DNA from 4 places in the Flammeovirga agarivorans genome. Region 3 is predicted to be linked to each of the others. Evidence: riboswitches for the same ligand, from Rfam matches in the RefSeq annotation. Region 3 holds a riboswitch; each other region holds the start of a gene.
The links. Region 3 has a riboswitch for cobalamin ahead of HGP29_RS12125 (ABC transporter substrate-binding protein). Riboswitches for the same ligand answer to the same signal wherever they lie in the genome.

Region 1 (4,710 bases), on a different contig from region 3:
CGCTATGAACAATTTGGGAAATTTGCAGCCAAACTAGATGATGTTGCGAATTATATTCCTGCCCGACTAACAGCTTTTTTTATGTTGATCGTTTCATTTCGGTTTGGAGGTTTGGCAACAGTTTTCACTGAAGGAAAAAAACATAGTAGTCCCAATGCGGGTTATCCGGAAGCCGCTTTAGCCTATATTCTAAAGGTGAGATTTGGTGGTCCTAATTTTTATGGAGGCAAATTGGTAGAGAAACCATATATCGGTACTAACCATAGATCTATTCAGCATCAAGAAATTTATAAAGTAGCAAATATCAACTATAGTACTAGTTGGTTTTTCGTTTTACTCATTGCTTTTTATCTCATTTTAATACAAGTCTACTAATGAGTATTTCTATCATCTCAGGAGCAGCAGGTACAGGAAAAACGACCTTGATTAATACGATTGAAAGGTCAGGTGTATTAACAATGCCCGAAGCCTCGCGTCAGGTGATAATAGATGAACAGAAGTATGGAAGGGAAGGAATGCCATGGAAAAACGTAGAGCGGTTTAGTGAACTAGTTTTTCAAAAAAAATTAGATCATTTAAGAGAATATTCCGAAGCAATTTTTTGTGATAGAAGTATTATTGATACCATTGCCTACCTTCGGTTTCAGGAGAAACCAGTTCCTGATTACTTAACATCGTTTCCTTTCCATCGATATTATAAAAAAGAGGTGTTTTTTGCACTTCCTTGGAAAGAAATATATACCAAAGATCCTCAAAGGCCAGAATCATTTTCTTATCAGCAGCAATTATCACCTGTTTTAGAGAAAACTTATCTGGATTATGGATTTGAGATAGTTTATTTACCATTTACATCAGTACAGAGCCGTTTAGACTTTGTTCTTAACAAGGTTTGCTTACCAACTAAAATTAAGTAAATTTGCCACTGCTGAAAAGGAGTTCCTAATGTTGGAATGAAAAGGGAATTTGGTGTGAATCCAAAACTGTACCCGCAGCTGTAAACTTTCGTTTTCTTTCGAAAACAATTTTGTTACAATGAGCCACTGTTAAGATAAATGGGAAGGAGTAACAGAAGAAAGCAAGTCAGAATACCTACTTTTTTTTGCAAACAAGAAAACAAACTTTCGGGAATAAAAGTTGTGACCTTCAATCTATTAGTACACTTTGTTAGTTTTACTAACTTGCTAACAATAAACAGATTGTCATTCTATTATCCCCAATTGTTGCTATTCATCAAACAATCTGAATCATGGGGAAAAACATTGCTGAGACTCAACAGATTTTTTTATTTTGTGATGGTGGATCTTGCCAAAAAGCAGGTTCTGAGGAAGTAGTACGAAATGTAAGAGCTTACCTTAGAAATAGCGGACAATGGGACAGTACTCATACGATCAAAACCAGATGTAATGGCCGGTGTGAGGATGCTCCAACATGTATTGTTCAACCCAACTATTGGTACAAAGATCTTACTCCACAAAAGGGCTTAGAAATTATTAAAAGCCATCTAGAACACCAAAAACCCGTTGAAGACTATTTACTCTATCAAGATGAATGGTCTGAGATAAAATCGGAGAAAGAAAGAGGTGCTTTTACTCCAAAACCATTTTCTATAAAGATGGACTCAGAACTTGGAGAATGCCGAATAACAAAAGGCTTTGCCTCTGATCAATATACCTATCCACTTTTTCTCTATTTATCGGAAAATAGTCCATATTCTACGCTTTCTCTTGCTAATCGAACATCATTTTCATTTAGTGAAATTAAAAATGTCAATTACAGTCAAAAGTATACTCTTGAACTAGAATTGGCAGAGGAAACGATAGAGTTGATTATCGCTCCAATTGATCAAAAAAATCAAGATTTAGTCAAAAAGAGAATTGCAGTAGTTGAATATTTTGAACAGTTGGACTCCTTAAAAAAAGGGATTCGACTAAAAAATAAATTTGGTGAAGAACTTGGGCTAATTTGGCTTGAAAACCATGCTTGGCAATACTGTTTAGAAGTACAATTAAAAGGAATAAAATTGGAAACAGTATGAAAAGAAAGGTGACTATTGTTGGAGTAGGTTGGTTAGGAAAACCATTAGCCAATTGTTTAAAAAATAGAGGGTTTGATGTGAGAGGTAGTGTTGCCTCAAAAGAAGAACTACTCGCTTTTGAACCTTCAGAACAAATTTCACTGATTAAAATAGAAGAAGATAAAATTCATGGATGCTGGAGTGATTTTATCAATTCATCTGATGTTTTAATTATTTGTTTTCCTCCTGCTGACCGGAGAGATCAAAATGGAGTGTATGTCAAACAAATTGAACAACTGATAAAACATACACCTGCTCATCAAAAAGTCATCTTTGTAAGTTCCACTTCTGTCTATCCAAATACCAATCAATCTATTCAAGAATCAGATCATTTTACTCCAGAAACTATTGGAGGAAAAAATATATATCAAGCAGAAAAAGTATTACGACAACATTTCGGAAAACAATTGACAGCTGTCCGAATGGCAGGTTTAATTGGAGGAGGACGTCATCCATCTCAGCTACTAAGGGAAAATAGGGTCTTGAAAAATCCAAATGTGCCAGTCAATGTTATCCATCAAACCGATGCGATAAATCTGATTGTAGAGGTGATTGATCAGGACCTTTTTGGGGAAGTGATTAACGGCTGTGCAGACCTTCATCCTATTCGAAGGGATTTATATACAAATGCTGCAGTAACCTTAGGGTTACCTCTACCCATTTTTAGAGACAGTAAGAGTTTTGCTTTTAAACTGATTGATAATAGTAAATCAAAGCGATTGTTATCCTTTGAATATATATATGATGATCCTCAAGCCTACTTCAATGAAGAGGTGAAAATATAAAAGACAATGAAAGAAGGAATATTATTATGTGGCCATGGGTCTAGAAGAAAAACGGGAACCGATGCTTTCAAAAAACTCGTCGCCTTGTTAAAAAATAGGTACGAAAATGAATATGAAGTAGACTATGGTTTTTTAGAGTTTAGCCACCCTTTATATGAGGCTGCAGTAGAACGGTTGTACGAAAAAGGAGTAAGGGTAATTTATGCATTACCTGTAATTCTTTTTGCGGGCTCACATGCTAAAAATGATATTCCTTATGAGATGAATACGATCCAATCGTATTATCCAGACCTTGAAATTAAGATGGGAACACACATCGGTGTAAGTTCTTATCTTTTGGATTTATCTAAAAAAAGAATCGAGGAGCAGGAAGCTTTACTACCACCAATTGACCGAAAAGAATGTGGGTTGATGGTAATTGGTAGAGGTACCACAGACCCAGATGCGAATTCTGATGTACACAAACTAGCTGCCATGCTTTGGGAAGGTATGGGGTTTGGTTTTACGACCGTTGGCTATAGTGGAACAGCTTACCCTACGACGGCAGAAGCCTTACCAATGTTTGAGAAATTAGGTATGAAACGAACCTATGTTATTCCTTTTTTCTTCTTTACGGGAGTACTGCTCGAAAGAATCTATGCCACTGTAGACGATTTTAATAAATCATCTACAACAGAGTATGTTAACACAGAAGCTTTTGGAGCAGATGAACTGATACTACAAGCTTTTGATGAGAGACTGGACCAAGCAAAAAATGGAGAAGCGAATATGAACTGCCAAATGTGTAAATACCGTAAGCAGATCATTGGCTTTGAAGAAGAAGAAGGAAAAGATCAAGTCGGACATCACTTAAATGTAAAAGGGATTCTTTTTGAAGAAGATGAAAAAGTGGATGAGAAAAAAGGAGTGATGAAAACCTTCAAAAATATACTTGGAATATAATGAGAAGAGGAAAAGTATATGGGATTTCACTAGGACCCGGCGATCCCGATTTGATCACAATGAAAGGGTACAAGTTACTTCAGTTTGTTGATAAAATTTATTATCCAGGGTCCATTTTTCAAGGTGGAAGAAAGAGTAGTTATTCTCTACAGATTATGGAGAACTATGATTTGCCACAAGATAAATTAGTGGGGTTCTATTTAGAAATGACAATTGATAGAGTACACGTACATCCTGTTTATGAAGAGACTTTTCAGAAAATAAAGAAAGATGTTTTGGAAGGATTGGATGTAGCCATAGTATGTGAAGGCGATTTGAGTACTTACAGCTCCTTCTCTTATTTATTAGAAAAATTTCAACAGACAGACATCTCTATTTCACTGGTTCCTGGTATTAGTTCTTTCCATTTAGGGGCTGCAGAAATTCAACAGCCTCTAGCACTTTTAGGGGAAACTATTCATGTACTTCCAATTCTAAAATCAACAAAAGTTTTAGAAGATGCTTTAAAAGTATCTGATACAGTGGTCTTGATGAAAATCAGGTCAGTGATGGGACATATCCAGCCCATATTAGAGAGAGGGGACATCAATTTTACATACTGTGAAAAACTCGGGACTGCTGAGCAATTCATCACATCATCAATAGACAAAGTTCAAGAGAGAACCATTCCATATTTCTCTCTTCTGATCATAAAGAAAAACAAACAAGCATGAAAATTACAGTAGCAGGCTTAGGCCCTGGACATAAAGACTATATTTTACCGTTGGTGGTCAATGCATTGCAAAAAGCGGATGTAGTGATTGGTTATGACTATTACTTTCAATTTTGCGAAGATTATCTGAAAGAAGGGGCAGTAAAAATTGCCATGCCTTTAGGTAAAGAAGAAGAACGAGCAATAGTAGCCATAAA
Region 2 (4,710 bases), on a different contig from region 3:
TCATCATAACGCACTAAGTTTAATGATGACAAACAACAAACGAATGATTCTTCTTCATTAGAAGGAAGCATAATCTCAGAACAAAGGTTAGAGGCTTTGATTTCCATCCCTTGATCTTTGTACCATCTTGGACGTTGATTGTTCGCGTTATCTTTATATAAGACATAAGGAATGCCTTTTTCAATTCTCGATTTGATCACTTTTGCCCAAACCTCACGGCTACGTCTGTCTCCTTCTCTTACCTTTTGAATAAAGTTATCAGAAACAGTTACACCCATGAAGATGTTTTGAATTGTCTTTCCAACATCTTTAATAGTTAGAAATTCGTCGATATCTTCATGCTCAACGTCAAGGTAAGCAGCAAGCATACCTCTTCTTGTACTTCCTTGGTTTGTACCGTTGATTACTGAATCAAACATTTCCAAGAAAGGGTATACACCGTTAGAAGTACCATTATTTGTAATTTCAGCACCTCTAGGACGTACATCAGACATATTGATAGAAGTACCTCCACCAATTTTCGACATCATCATTACTTCTGCTAAAGTAGAACCGATACCAGCAATACTATCAGGCACATAACTACCAAAACAACTGATTGGTAATCCTCTTTCTGTACCCATATTTGACCATACAGGTGAAGCAGGACATAAATAGTTATTCCAAATAGCGTCAAAGAATCTTTTTTCGAAATCGGGTCTTTTTAATCGAGTTGCAGCAGCTTTAGCAATTCTTGTTACAGCATCTCTTACAGTTTCACCTTCTAATAGGTAACCGTTATTTAAAGTTTGCAATCCTTCATGAGTCATCCATTTTGGGCTTGCTTCCAAATTAGATGCTTCAGCAGTTAAAGTAATTTCAGACATAATTAAGAACTGAGGGTGTGTAGTGGTGTTTAGAAAGAAATTGAAATTACAAGGGAGAATAGCAGCTCCCTTGTATTGTAGTATTTTTGCTTAGAATAAATCGTCAGCGGTAACTGACTGAGTTTTCTTTGTATATTCTGTTGGACGTACGGCAAAGAAATCATCATGAGCAAGGCCGAATACTTCCTCATCAAACCATTGCATTTCTTTAAGTACTTCTTTGTCTACTTCGAAAGTTGGCTTTAAACCAATTTCTGATAAACTCTTATTTAAACGATCTCTCATGAAATGTACCAAGTGATTGATTGGTAAGAAATCAAACTCCCCATTTTCAAAGATGCCTGTAAGTAACCTTACTTCAACATCATGAGAAATCTTAGCCGCTTCATAAATACGGTTTTGTAATTCTTCAGTATTCAACTCAGGGTATTCAGCAATCATTGAGTTGTATAACCACATACCCGCTCTTGCATGTGAGTTTTCATCTTTCGCAGACCACTTAATGATATTACCAATACCTTTTAATTGGTTCTTGAATTTTTTGAATGAAAGAAGAATAGCAAACTGAGAGAATAAGTTTACATTTTCAGTGAAACAAGAGAAAATAGCAATCGACTGAAGTAAATCTTCTGGTTTTGCATTTCCTTGTGCATCAACTGTCACTTGTGATAACATTTCAAGACGTTCCATAGCTGTTTCATCTTCTAGGAATGCCTCAAAATTATCCAAATCTAACAATTCGTTTAAACGAGCGTACGCTGATGCATGTCTAGCTTCATTTTCTGCAAAAGTGATCGCCATTGCTTTAATCTCCGGTTTAGGAATAAATTGTCCGATCACACCCCAGAAATCATCCTGAACGTTTGTTTCTGTTTGTGCAAATGTCTTTAAAATATTACCAATAACATCACGCTCATGATCACTTAAGTTTGTTTTGAATTGCTGAATATCAGCATCAAAATTCACTTCTGAGTGAATCCAAAAAGTCTGATGAATTGCATCAATGAACTCTTGTGCTTTTGGGTATTCAAAAGGTTTGTAAGCTACACGTTTATCTAGTAAACTCATTGTTATATTTAAAGTTTTTAATGTAAACAACACTGACAACTAATTTGTTGCCGCACATTTGACGTTTGCTAATTTTACTTTACAAGACTCTTTGACTAAAACTTTGAAAAAATCCAAAGAAGATAGATCAACGATTTGCTCTCCCTTATCCCGAAGGAGGTAAATTAAGCACACGATGGCAGGTCTTCTGGCTCGTTTTCAAGTGATGAAATTCTCCCTTCCCATACCCAAAAGATATAGTGGTTAAAAATTGAACTCATCTAAAAACTTACAGCTGCGGGAACAGCATAGGAATTACACCTATTTCCCTTTTCACTGAAGCATTCTCAACTTCACTTCAGCACCTTCGTTTTAACAAATAAATAGCCTTTTCGTGATTATTGCAAACATTTTTGATGGTAATTTTATAAAAAAAAATATTCTCAATTTTATCATTTTTTACTTGACTGAATCAAAAATTAGCGCTAATAAGAAGAGAGCTAACTATCTATTAATAATTGTACTATTCTAATATTTCAAAAAGTAACACCTGTCCCAATCAATGAAACATTTTTTGTATTACTTGTTCAAAAAAAAATATAATATATAACACAATAAATCAGGATTTGTTTTCAGAGATCACATAACGACTATATACAAAATTAAATTTGGATTGTATCATGAAAAAAAAGCTCATTTTTAATAAAAGATTTTTTTTCATGATTCACCTTTTATTAAAAATGAGCTTAATGACTGTTTGTAAATTTCAAACAAACAGAGTTATTGTCTTGATTTTTTATTCAAAAAATAATAATGATGTCATCTTAAAAAGCTTCACCAAAAGTTAGATAAATTCCGGAGCTTCCATCAGGGCCAATTCCATAGTCCGCTCTTAGTGATGCTTTATCTTCTTCATTAATCAGTAACCTTACACCAACACCTCCCGAAAGTTTAGTTTCTGAAAAATTAAAATCACTGCTATTTTCATAAACGTTAGCAGTTGCAACAAAGGCTGTCATTCCTAATCTCCAGAACATGTGCTGCCTTACTTCTGCTTGAAAGGCGATCATATTATTATCTCTATATCTACCTTCATAGACACCTCTCATCATATTCAAACCTCCCATAAGTGCCATTTCTCTAAAAGGAACATCACCATATGTTGAGTTGTAAATACCCTGAAAAGCTAATACTGTTTTTCCTTCCTTCTCTCTACTCACATCAAAGTACTTTCTTGCATCCAAGTAAATACGTTCGAATTTATAATCGCTTCCTAAAAAAGAGTTATAGGTTTCGATTTTAGCTTCAATATAATGCCCGCCAGAAGGTGTCAATACAAGGTCTCTTGTGTCCCATTTGTACACAAATCCTAATCCTGAAAGTGAACCACCTGCAGACCCAGGTATTTCAGAGACATCACCATAACTTCCATCCTCTCTTGGTCCAACACTTATATCCCAAAAATTAGCGTATCTGTATTGAAGACCAAAAAACATCTTGTCTCTAATTTTTTTCAGAAACTGTTGTCTAAAATCAACTTTAGTCCAATCCATCAACTGTTCATTGCTATTCGGAGTGTCCCCTCCAATACCGTAATATTTCTCTGGGTATTTAGCGTACTCCCATGTCCCTTCGAATAACCAGTTTTCATCTTTGGTAAAAATGGTATGCTCCAACTTCAACCTCATTTGGTTTTCTAAAGTATAGAAACCTATAAATGTTGCATTTGATGGTCTAGTAGCTAAAGTGGCATTGGGTGTTTTAAATTGAAACACACTTACTAGGCCAAACTCCCAACTTGTTTCTTGGGCATAAGCCGGGTAAGGAAAGGCGGTTATCTTCTTCTTATATAATGTATCTATTTCACTCGAAATTGAATCGTCTTGTGCTAAAATCGATGATGAAATAAATAGTGAAAATAAAATTAGTAGAAGTGATTTCGATGTTTGCATAAATATTAGTTCAGCGATAATATAAGATCGTAAATCTACTAATTTTCAGACACATTATAGGGTATTAATAAAGAAGTTTAAAATTATTGAATAGAATTGTCAAAAAAGGGAGAAAAATTGATTCCTTTAGAAAAAATTTAATCTCCCAACAGTATTAAAATGCTTCACCATAAGTAAGGTATAACCCAGAACTTTTATTAGGCCCAAAGCCGTAGTCCGCTCGTAATGAAGCTTTATCTTTTTTATTGAAGATGAATCTAAGTCCAGCTCCTCCAGCAAGTTTTGTCTGATCGAATTGAAAGCCATTCATTTGATTATAAACATTGGCTGTAGAGACAAAACCAGTCATTCCAATTCTCCAAAATAAATGTTGCCTCAATTCAGCCTGTACCGCAAGCATATTATTATCTCTATACCTTCCTTCGTAAATTCCTCTCATCATATACATTCCTCCCATCAATGACATTTCTCTAAAAGGTACATTTCCATTGGTAGTCTGTAATATGCTTTGAAGTGCTAAGACTGTATTTCCTTCCTTTTCTCTAGTCAAGTCAAAGTATTTTCTAACATCTAGAAAAAAACGGCGGAAACTATATTCTGATCCCATCCATGTTTCATAGGCTTCTAATTTAGCTTCTATAAAATGGCCATTTGTTGGTGCCATTACATAGTCCCTTTTATCCCATTTATAGACGAAACCAAAACCTGACATACTACCTCCTGCATATCCAGGAATTTCAGACATATCACTATATGTTCCATCTTTTCTTTTGGTCACACTAATGTCCCAATAATCAGCATATCTATATTGAAGGCCTAAAAACATTTTATAGGAAACCTTCCGA
Region 3 (4,710 bases):
TGGCCAAATGTTCATTAGAGTCAAACCAGTTTGTAATGTTAAACTGTTGGTTAATGATGTTTCACCTCTATAATCTCCCTGAACTCTTTGTGTGGCAATTTGGCTTCCACCGTTTAATAATTCATCCTGAATATAGGCGACACTTGCAGTATGTGTCCATTTATCATTTTTCACTTTGTAATTTACAACTCCTCTGAAATTTGTATTTTCAGTAGAGTCATAAGTACTCGGCTTCATGTTATTGCCCATGATTGGTTGAATACCCCTTTGATCTTGTGTATACCATAGATTAACGGACCATTCTTCGTTTTCATTTGGTTTAAAATGAGTTTCATGAAGAATTCCTGCATGCCAAAAACCAGCATTTTGTTGTACCTGATCTTCTTTGGCATATTCATTATAAAATGTATAATCATTATCAGCCATCTGATAAAGGCCTACTGTCTTATGCTTCCATTTATTATTACCATATTGAGCTTTAAAACCATAAAATTGTTGGTTGAAGCTTCCGTATGCTGTTTGTAATTCAAAATGATTTTCTCTCTCCCAATCCAATTGATCTTTAAGGATAATGGTACCACCTACTGCCCCAGAACCATATTGTGCAGAACTTGCTCCATACTGAAGGTCAATATTATCAAAATAGAAAGTATTAATGGTAGACATATCTGTTTGACCTAACGTCAAAGAATTTAAGTTAATGCCATTCCATACAATCGCAGTATTTTCTGGAGATGCACCACGAATAGAGATACTAGAAAGTTGCCCTGGAGCACCATATTCTCGAATATATACTGAAGCTTTATCTCTTAATAAAGTCGCTAGAGTACCTTCATTATAGAATTGCATTTCAGTACTGTCAAAGGTTTGGATATGTGCCCCTTGACTATAGTACTTCATTGATTTGGCAGTGATCTCAACTTCTTTTAATTCTCGATCAGGAAGCTGATACTCTTGACCTACACAATAAGTGGAGATAAAGAATAAAACGGCCATTAGACCTTTTAATCTCATGATTAATTAATTTTTTGAAAGAAGTATAATTCGTGATCGGGAAGAAGTTCCGGATGGAAAATCTTAATAAGGTCAGCTAAAATGATTTCTGGGTGTAAAATTCCTGTACCCCAATAATCATTGGCTGCTTTATTCATTTTATTATTGTTGTTGTAGATTCCTCCGTTGGTAAATGCATCAAATTCAGCATACCTCTTGTCAACGCCTTTTAACTCTTCCAAGGAATTGATCATACCAACGTTAATCCAATACTTTGCATCTTTTCCTTTTGCATAAACGCCTTCTAAGTCGAATTGTAAACTACCTTTTTGATCATTGTCGAACCAAGGATAATCTACATGAACATCATGAAAAGCTTTAGCCAAATAAGAGGCTCCACCAGGTACAGACCAAAGGCCTTTGTACGGTAAACCACTAATCACTTTCGGAGAAGATTTTGCCTGAGTAGCTAGATGTTTATATTCGTTGTATTGCTTTGTAATGCTTTCAAACAAAGCATTTGCTTCGGCTTCCTTGTTAAGAAGAGCACCAAAAACCTTAATCCATTCGGCTCTTCCCAATAAGTCACTTTCTTGCCAATCTGTATTGGCTAAGATAGGAATGCCTGCTTTTTGAATAACAGGGAATGAATTAGAAGAGGTTGAACTGCTTCCTACAACCATAACCAAGTCAGCATCACTTAAGATTACTTTTTCAGCATTTCCTTCCATATCATAACCAACAGAAATAATACGACCTTCTTCCATACGGTCAATAATGTCTTGGCTATACATATAGGTTTTATCAACATACCCCCTAATAGCATCAATACTTCCAAGTTCTTCCATCATAGAAGTTTGAGCGGTGGTCGTTGTAATTACATTTTTTACTGGAATTGAAATAACTTGATGGCCTTTGTATTGATCAGGAAGAGAATTCCCTTTTGGTAATAATACAAATGTCTCTTGACCGTCGTTAAAAGGATTGATGAAGTGTAATAATTTAAGATTGTCCTTATACTCTAACTTAAAAGTTTTAGCATGTAACACTTCCGATTTTACTGAGCCAATATTTTGCTCTTGATTCTCTTTCTGAGACGTTTGTTTGTTTTCCTTCTGCTGACATCCAAAAAATAGGATGAGGAAAGAAAGGACTATAGTATATAGTGACTTGTTTAGCTGCATTCCTTTTTACTTTACACCCGAAGAATATTTCCAAACAAAAGATATCCTGACTTTCCTTTTAGATGAGCCTTCCCGAGTGTACTCAGTGGCATTTTCATCAACCCTTACAGGTAGGATTACAGTAGCGGGGACTGTTTTGGATTCTCACCAAATTCCCTTTCGTTTGATGCAAATATGATAGATGATTATTTACAATACAACTAAAAAGATTATTTATGAAGCATGACTGTGATCATTAAAAATCATTTGCAAATCCATTATCAGTAGCAGTTTTGTCAAGAAATACTATTATTCAAAAGACAAACTAGTTGATTCTTGCAACTGTTATCCCGGTGTTCAATTTGCTATTTTTTAACCACTCTGCTAAAGGTTTTTTTGTGATTTCAACTTCCCCTCCAGATTGTGAGGCATGTAATAAATGTATACGGTGGTCTTCCAATCTTACTGCAAAACCGACATGAGAGACATCTAAACCATCTACTTTACAAACCAAAGCAATAATATCTCCAGGTTCTATTTTACTTTCTATCTCAGCTATTTCTTTAATATATATTTGAGAGAGTGGCTTTGTATTTATTTGATCTTCAATTTTCTTGACCTCTACTAAAGCGGAATCATTACCAACTAACTGTTTGTACGCAGTGATATGAGTACTCATAAAGTTGATTTTCTTATCGTATACTGTTCCTCCGATTTTCTCCGTAACGTCAGTAACAATACCTTTTTTCTGATTATTTCTTACCCATTCTGTAAAATAATGTAATCGTGAAGGGTACCCATTTCGTCTCCCGTCTCTATATCTTAAATATTCTAAGATACTTGCATAATGATTGAGGTTTCTAAATTTTTCATTGTCCTCTCCAGAATACAATTTAGTTAAAGCAACTACAGATTCTACAAAGGTAGTACAATCAAAACCTAGATAATTAATGACTAAGTCTTCCCTCTTTTCATTTATTTCGAGGGTCTTTTCAAGATAGGGTTCACCTACAAATGTTTTGGCAATACTGATTGCCTTTTCATTCGAAGTAAGCCCTTGTAAAGGAAGTTGGTTTAATGTTGTGAGCTTATCTTCAAAAGCTTTTGTACTTGGAATTGTACAAACAAACTGTGCTTGGCAATAAAAAGTGATAAATAATAAGCTAATTATTGATAAGAATTGTCTTGACATATTTATTTTTTGCATTTTGCAGGAATGAAGCATTAACTTCAATAATGTTCTTGATATATAAACTTAGGCAATTCTTTGAAATTATCAGAACAATGGAACTTACCTTGCAATCAAACTATAAAAATATCAATAGAATGTTAAGAAAGTCTCTTGGATTTATGTTGTGTTTTTTACTGATAAATTTTACGTCAGTATTAGGACAAGAAATCAGTGAGCACCCTGAAAAAGATAAATATGTTGGTCAATTTAACGGGGATGGTCAACGTCATGGTATGGGAACATATACATGGGAAGATGGAACGGTTTATCAAGGAAAATGGAGAAATGACTTGATGGACGGTAGAGGAAGTTTAAAATTTGCGAATGGCAATAAGTACGAAGGGAACTTCTCTAAAGGACAACCATTTGGCGCCGGTGTATATAATTGGGCAAATGGTGATGTATATCAAGGAGGTTTTCTTGATGGAAAAATGCATGGTCGTGGTATATTAATTACTCGTTCAGGTGAAAGACACGAAGGTACTTGGATGTATAATCAAGTCAATGGAGAAGGCCAACACTGGTATGCTAACGGAGCACAATATATTGGTGAATGGAAAAACGGTAAACGCCATGGAAAAGGTATAATGCTTTATCCAAATGGAGATACAGAACAAGGTGAGTGGAGAGATGATGAGTACGTGCCATGTGACTGTTATAGAGAATCTGTATCTGTTGCCGAAGCATATAACGAATCAGAGGCAGTATTTGTCGGGAAAGTTTTTGAAATTGAAACAACTGATGAAGGGTATGATAGAGTAGGGATTATTGTTTCAGAATATTGGAAAGGTGCTTTATATCCGAAAAGAAAAGTATATATGCGCGCTGAGTATGGCTCATGTGACTTCGTCTACTTTGAAGATGAGGAATACCTAATTTATGCTCAACCTTATCAATTTGACAAATCGTTATATTACCCTACAAAATGTACGCGTTCAATGCGTACGAGCTTACCTTTAGCTTCAAGAGACATTGAAGAATTAAGAAAAATGTCTTGTGAAATTAAAGAAAACGACGATCGTAAAGTAGCTTTTGATTTCACAGATGACCCTGTTTGTGGTTGTGATGGAGAGGATTACAAAAATCCATATCAAGCTTATAAAGCAGGGGTGGCACATTGGTACGCCGGAACCTGTGAGGAAAAGAAAAAGCGTGATGAAGAAATTAGAAGAGCCAAGTATAAAATCAAGGACGAAATAAAAGAAGAAAAGAAAGAAATTGAGAAAGAAACTCAGCAGATGTATAATTATGTTGAAGAGGATTAATTCCTTTCTGATTTATTTCTAAAAAAAGATGCTTATCTTAGGGTAGGCATCTTTTTTT
Region 4 (4,710 bases), on a different contig from region 3:
ACTCAAAAAGAAAAAAAATTTAAGTCAAATAAGTAGTTATATAATATCCTCTTGTCGTAGGAGGATACAGAAAGAATCCGCTTCATGAGCGGATTTTTTTGTTAAAATGATCTATTAACAATAATAGTGTAACTATGTGTGTATGATGTTACGTATCAAAGATTGATTTGGATAAACCCAATATGACTACAACAAAAGTTTAACGATTTATATAACAACATTTATTGTTGATGACCTATTATGAAAAAGATAATTTTAGCTACGGTTTCTTTCTTAACAATGTTAATGGTGAACGCGCAAGATGTAGAAGGCATTAAGATTGGGCAAAGCAAACAGAAAGACAAAATCGTATCGATTAAAGGAAATACATATCAGATAATGCCAGTGGAGTCTGATGACTCCGAATTATGTTTAGGCGTAATGATTATGCCGGTGAACAATGATACCTTGGTACCTACAACGTTAAATAAAACACAAGTAGACCAATTTCAATCATCAATGGAAGAAGAATTTGATGTAGCCTTTGATTCTGTATTGGTTTATGATGAAGCAACCATGATGTTTGCCAAAAATAAGGGAGTAGAGTATGAAATTAATATAGAGAAATCTGATGATCAATACGATGCTTTTTTCGTGATTTGGTATAAAGAATTAGAGGAGAACTTAAAAGCATCCACTTCAGTTGTTCATCCTTAATAATTCCTTAGTTTTGTACCCATAAACTTCAAAAATTAATGATTTATGGGTGCAATAATGAATTTTGCTATTTTTCCAATAGACAAAGGTGATCATATTGGAGAATACGTTTCTAAAGTAGTACAACATATTAAAGACTCTGGTCTTACATATCAGTTTTCTCCTATGGGGACGGTAATCGAAGCTGAAACGGTTACTGAATTATTAAAGGTAGTAGACGATGCTTATAAGATTATGGATCCCATCTCTGACCGTATTTATTGTGTAATGAACATGGATTACAATAAAAATAAATCAGGGATGATTAAGGCAAAAACAGAATCTATTGAGAAAAGAATAGGTAAAGTTTAGGCTGAAATAAGAGAAGAGAACATTGGATGTTCTCTTTTTTTATTGAAAACATTTCCGAGCATAGGTAGTTAATTCTCTGTAACACTTATGTAGACCATGAAAAATTATCTAATAATAGGAGGGGCATCCGGAATAGGAGAAGCATTAGTAAAAACACTTGCAGAAAGTGGAAATAGAGTATTTGCAACTTATAATAAGACAATGCCTACGTTTGAGAACGAAAATACACATTACCAACAGTATGATGTACTTTCGGAGACCAATAACTTTGATCAGCTTCCAGATGAACTAAATGGAGTAGCATATTGTCCTGGTAGTATAAACCTGATGCCTTTTACAAGATTAACACCTCAAAGTTTTATTGATGATTTTCAGCTTCAAGTCAACGGAGCCGTAAAGGTTTTACAAGCAGTGATCAATAAACTGAGAAAATCACAAGGGAGCATTGTATTGTACTCAACAGTTGCAGTGCAGACAGGTTTTAAGTTTCATACTCAAGTAGCTGCATCAAAAGGTGCGATAGAAGGGTTAACAAAAGCATTGGCAGCAGAATATGCTCCAAAAGTTAGAGTAAATGCAATAGCACCATCATTAACCGATACTCCTTTGGCATCAAAATTACTTAGTGATGAATCAAAGAAGGAAGCGAATGCCAGTACTCACCCATTAAAGAGAATTGGTGAGGCTGAAGATATTGCAAGATTATCTGCTTTTCTTTTATCGGATCAATCCTCTTGGATGACAGGACAAATCTTGCATGTGGATGGAGGTATATCAACACTTAAATTATAATCATCATGTTTGGACTATTTAAAAAGAAATCACCCAAAGAAAAACTAGAAGCGAAATACAAGAAGCTTTTGGAAGAATCACATCGTTTGTCGCATACAGATCGAAAAGCTAGCGATCTTAAAATGTACGAAGCGAACGAAGTGCTAAAAGAATTAGAAAAATTATAAGCGGTTTAAATATCGTATTATGTTAAGGTTTGTGGTTATTAGATACCGCAAACCTTTTTTTAATATTATTTACTAATAAGATTAAATAATGATCAACATCACTTTCAATTAAATTAAACCACACCACTTTTGTTTCGCATTGGTTCCGCAAGGAATAACAGGGAATCTAGTGAAAATCTAGAACTGTACCCGCAACTGTAAAAGTTCAAAAAGTCATTTTTCAATAGGCCATTGTAATATACGAGAAGGCGAAAAGTGAGAACTAAGTCAGGAGACCTACCAAGCATTTATTTTTTAGACAAAACTTCGGGAATAAAGTTTGAAAAATTTCATGGTACCACTTGGTAGATCCCCTCTATCGAAGAAATATAAGCTTACCTAGAGTTTTGTCACCTAATTTTTATTATTAAAAGCAAAGTGATGAACAAACAATTTACAAGACAATCATTCTATTTCGTAATACTCTTATTATTTGGACTATTCAGTTGTGATAAAGAAGAGGCATCAATCACTGCATATACTGTTGATTTTGATTGTAATGGTGGTACAAAAATAGAAAGCCAAGAAGTTTTAGCGGGCGAAAAGGTGACTACGCCAACGGATCCTACGAAAGAGGGTCACGAATTTTTATATTGGACGAAAAATGATCAAGAATACGATTTTTCAAAAGAAGTAGTTGATGATTTTACATTAACGGCGTTATGGGAAGAAATCGAAGTCACTTATCAAGTCACATATAAATTTGACAATGGACAAGAAGATAGTGTAGCTACTGTCATCGAAAATAATCTATTAGAAGCTCCTCAAATCCCACTAAAAGAAGGGTTTATCTTTAAATTCTGGTCTGAAGATGGTGCTGAATTTAAATTTGGAGAGGCTGTAACTTCTAATATTGAACTGACGGCAATTTATGAAGAAGTCATTGATCAGTATGTTGTTTCCTTTGACCCAAATAATGGTGAGCAAATGACATTAGTAACGGTCGATGAAGATACTGAAGTAACTGAACCTGAAAATCCACAAAAGGAAGATTATGAGTTTCTAGGATGGTTTTTAAATGATGAACTTTATGATTTTACTTCAAAAGTTAATGGTGATATTACTTTAATAGCAAAGTGGAAAATCGTAGCAGGAGAAACTACATTTGAATATGCGACCATTTCAAGAGATGATTTTAATAGTTTAAGTAACGGGGATCATATTATGGTAAAAGCTCAACTCAATTACCTATCTAGAGGTTGGGCTTGGGGTACTGAGGTTTACCTTGTTGATAATAAAGAAAATAGCTCAAAAGACTTATATAGCCATTCAAACTACGGAATGTTCACTTTCCCATTATCAGTAGCAAGCGATGACCCAATGATGGGCGGTACTTATGTATTTAATCTAGTAAAAGATGTTTACATGTCATCACCTCAATTAGGTTTTGGATATATGCGAAATGAGGAATTTGATGAAACGGGAACTCCTGCTTATGATGGTGGAAAATGGAATGCACCTATGCGTTACGGAATCGAGTTTTTCGATGAAATTATTAGAGGTAACGTTAGAGAAGTGAATTATTCTGCTGAAAAAGGTTTATCAGTAGTTGTTGGTACTGAGGAAGTAATGATTAAAAAGAGAGTGGAGGATGGCCAAGGGAATATCACATACGAGAATTTATCCGAAAGTGATACATCTTTATTTGACGACCATCTAGAACAGAATAGATATATCTACACTATCCAAGTAGAAGGTGAAACAGTTTCTGTTTTAAACAAAGATACATTGCAAGTTTACGCTTCAATCTTACCCTAAACACTAACTAAGAGGGAATACGTAAAAGTATTCCCTCCAAACGATTCTAATTATGAAAAATATTTTAAAAATACTTCCAGTAATACTCATTTTTGGGTGTGATAATTCAGAGATTGAAGACACAAGCTATAAACATATTGATAATCCAGATGCACAACCTTATATCTCAGAGGTAATAGATTTCAAACCTGCTCCCGGTCAGTTTATGAATAAGGTAGAAAATGATTTTGAAGCAGCAGAAAACATTGTAGGTAATACAGATCAATTTATCTCATTAGGTGCATTTGGAGGAGAGGTAACCTTTAAATTTGATCACTCGATCCTTAATAAGGACGGAAATGATATAGCCATTTATGCTAACTCGTTTGAAAACTCCAGTGAACCTGGAATTGTTATGGTATGTCAAGATTTGAATCACAATGGCTACCCTGATGATAATGAGCCTTGGTACGAACTGAAAGGATCAGAATATAATGCATCAACGACAAAGCATAATGTGAGTATCACTTACTACAGACCTACGGAAAATGATCATATTATTCCATATAAAATGGAATGGAATGGAGAAGAGCAAACAGGTGAGTTCGATTTGACAGCAATAATTCCTTATCATGATCAACCTATGTTTCCAACATGTTATTTAACAGATGAGATTACATTTTCGGGAACATTATTAGCCTCTAATGTGATAAAAGAAGGGGACATATATTATAATCCTAAATACGAATGGGGATATTGTGATAATGCAGGATATGAAAATGAAGGAATACTAAGAAGTGCAGATGTATTTGATATTTCTAATGCAGTTGATGATAATGGACAAGCTGTTCATTTGATCGCAATTGATTTTGTAAAAGTGTATACAGCAACTTTTGATAATTCGGGTTGGTTGGGAGAAAGATCAACA

Region 1: linked by a shared signal. The riboswitch ahead of HGP29_RS17355 ((2Fe-2S) ferredoxin domain-containing protein) and the one ahead of HGP29_RS12125 (ABC transporter substrate-binding protein) in region 3 are both predicted to bind cobalamin.
Region 2: linked by a shared signal. The riboswitch ahead of HGP29_RS22035 (ribonucleotide-diphosphate reductase subunit beta) and the one ahead of HGP29_RS12125 (ABC transporter substrate-binding protein) in region 3 are both predicted to bind cobalamin.
Region 4: linked by a shared signal. The riboswitch ahead of HGP29_RS20845 (InlB B-repeat-containing protein) and the one ahead of HGP29_RS12125 (ABC transporter substrate-binding protein) in region 3 are both predicted to bind cobalamin.

Annotation. Positions count from the first base shown of each region.
Region 1 covers NZ_JABAIL010000005.1:298,965-303,674, forward strand. Annotated here, with positions in the region: gene cbiB (adenosylcobinamide-phosphate synthase CbiB) at 1-375, shown strand, start outside; gene HGP29_RS17350 (AAA family ATPase) at 375-914, shown strand; cobalamin riboswitch at 916-1,111, shown strand; gene HGP29_RS17355 ((2Fe-2S) ferredoxin domain-containing protein) at 1,247-2,035, shown strand; gene HGP29_RS17360 (Rossmann-fold NAD(P)-binding domain-containing protein) at 2,032-2,859, shown strand; gene HGP29_RS17365 (sirohydrochlorin chelatase) at 2,866-3,801, shown strand; gene cobI (precorrin-2 C(20)-methyltransferase) at 3,801-4,514, shown strand; gene cobJ (precorrin-3B C(17)-methyltransferase) at 4,511-4,710, shown strand, end outside.
Region 2 covers NZ_JABAIL010000008.1:165,298-170,007, reverse strand. Annotated here, with positions in the region: gene HGP29_RS22040 (ribonucleoside-diphosphate reductase subunit alpha) at 1-866, opposite strand, end outside; gene HGP29_RS22035 (ribonucleotide-diphosphate reductase subunit beta) at 957-1,934, opposite strand; cobalamin riboswitch at 2,095-2,297, opposite strand; gene HGP29_RS22030 (BamA/TamA family outer membrane protein) at 2,738-3,865, opposite strand; gene HGP29_RS22025 (BamA/TamA family outer membrane protein) at 4,020-4,710, opposite strand, start outside.
Region 3 covers NZ_JABAIL010000003.1:841,422-846,131, forward strand. Annotated here, with positions in the region: gene HGP29_RS12120 (TonB-dependent receptor plug domain-containing protein) at 1-1,014, opposite strand, end outside; gene HGP29_RS12125 (ABC transporter substrate-binding protein) at 1,017-2,177, opposite strand; cobalamin riboswitch at 2,197-2,382, opposite strand; gene HGP29_RS12130 (N-acetylmuramoyl-L-alanine amidase-like domain-containing protein) at 2,482-3,348, opposite strand; gene HGP29_RS12135 (MORN repeat-containing protein) at 3,441-4,652, shown strand.
Region 4 covers NZ_JABAIL010000007.1:190,768-195,477, forward strand. Annotated here, with positions in the region: gene HGP29_RS20825 (hypothetical protein) at 241-696, shown strand; gene HGP29_RS20830 (thiamine-binding protein) at 742-1,047, shown strand; gene HGP29_RS20835 (SDR family NAD(P)-dependent oxidoreductase) at 1,144-1,839, shown strand; gene HGP29_RS20840 (Lacal_2735 family protein) at 1,845-2,006, shown strand; cobalamin riboswitch at 2,130-2,304, shown strand; gene HGP29_RS20845 (InlB B-repeat-containing protein) at 2,427-3,803, shown strand; gene HGP29_RS20850 (PKD domain-containing protein) at 3,856-4,710, shown strand, end outside.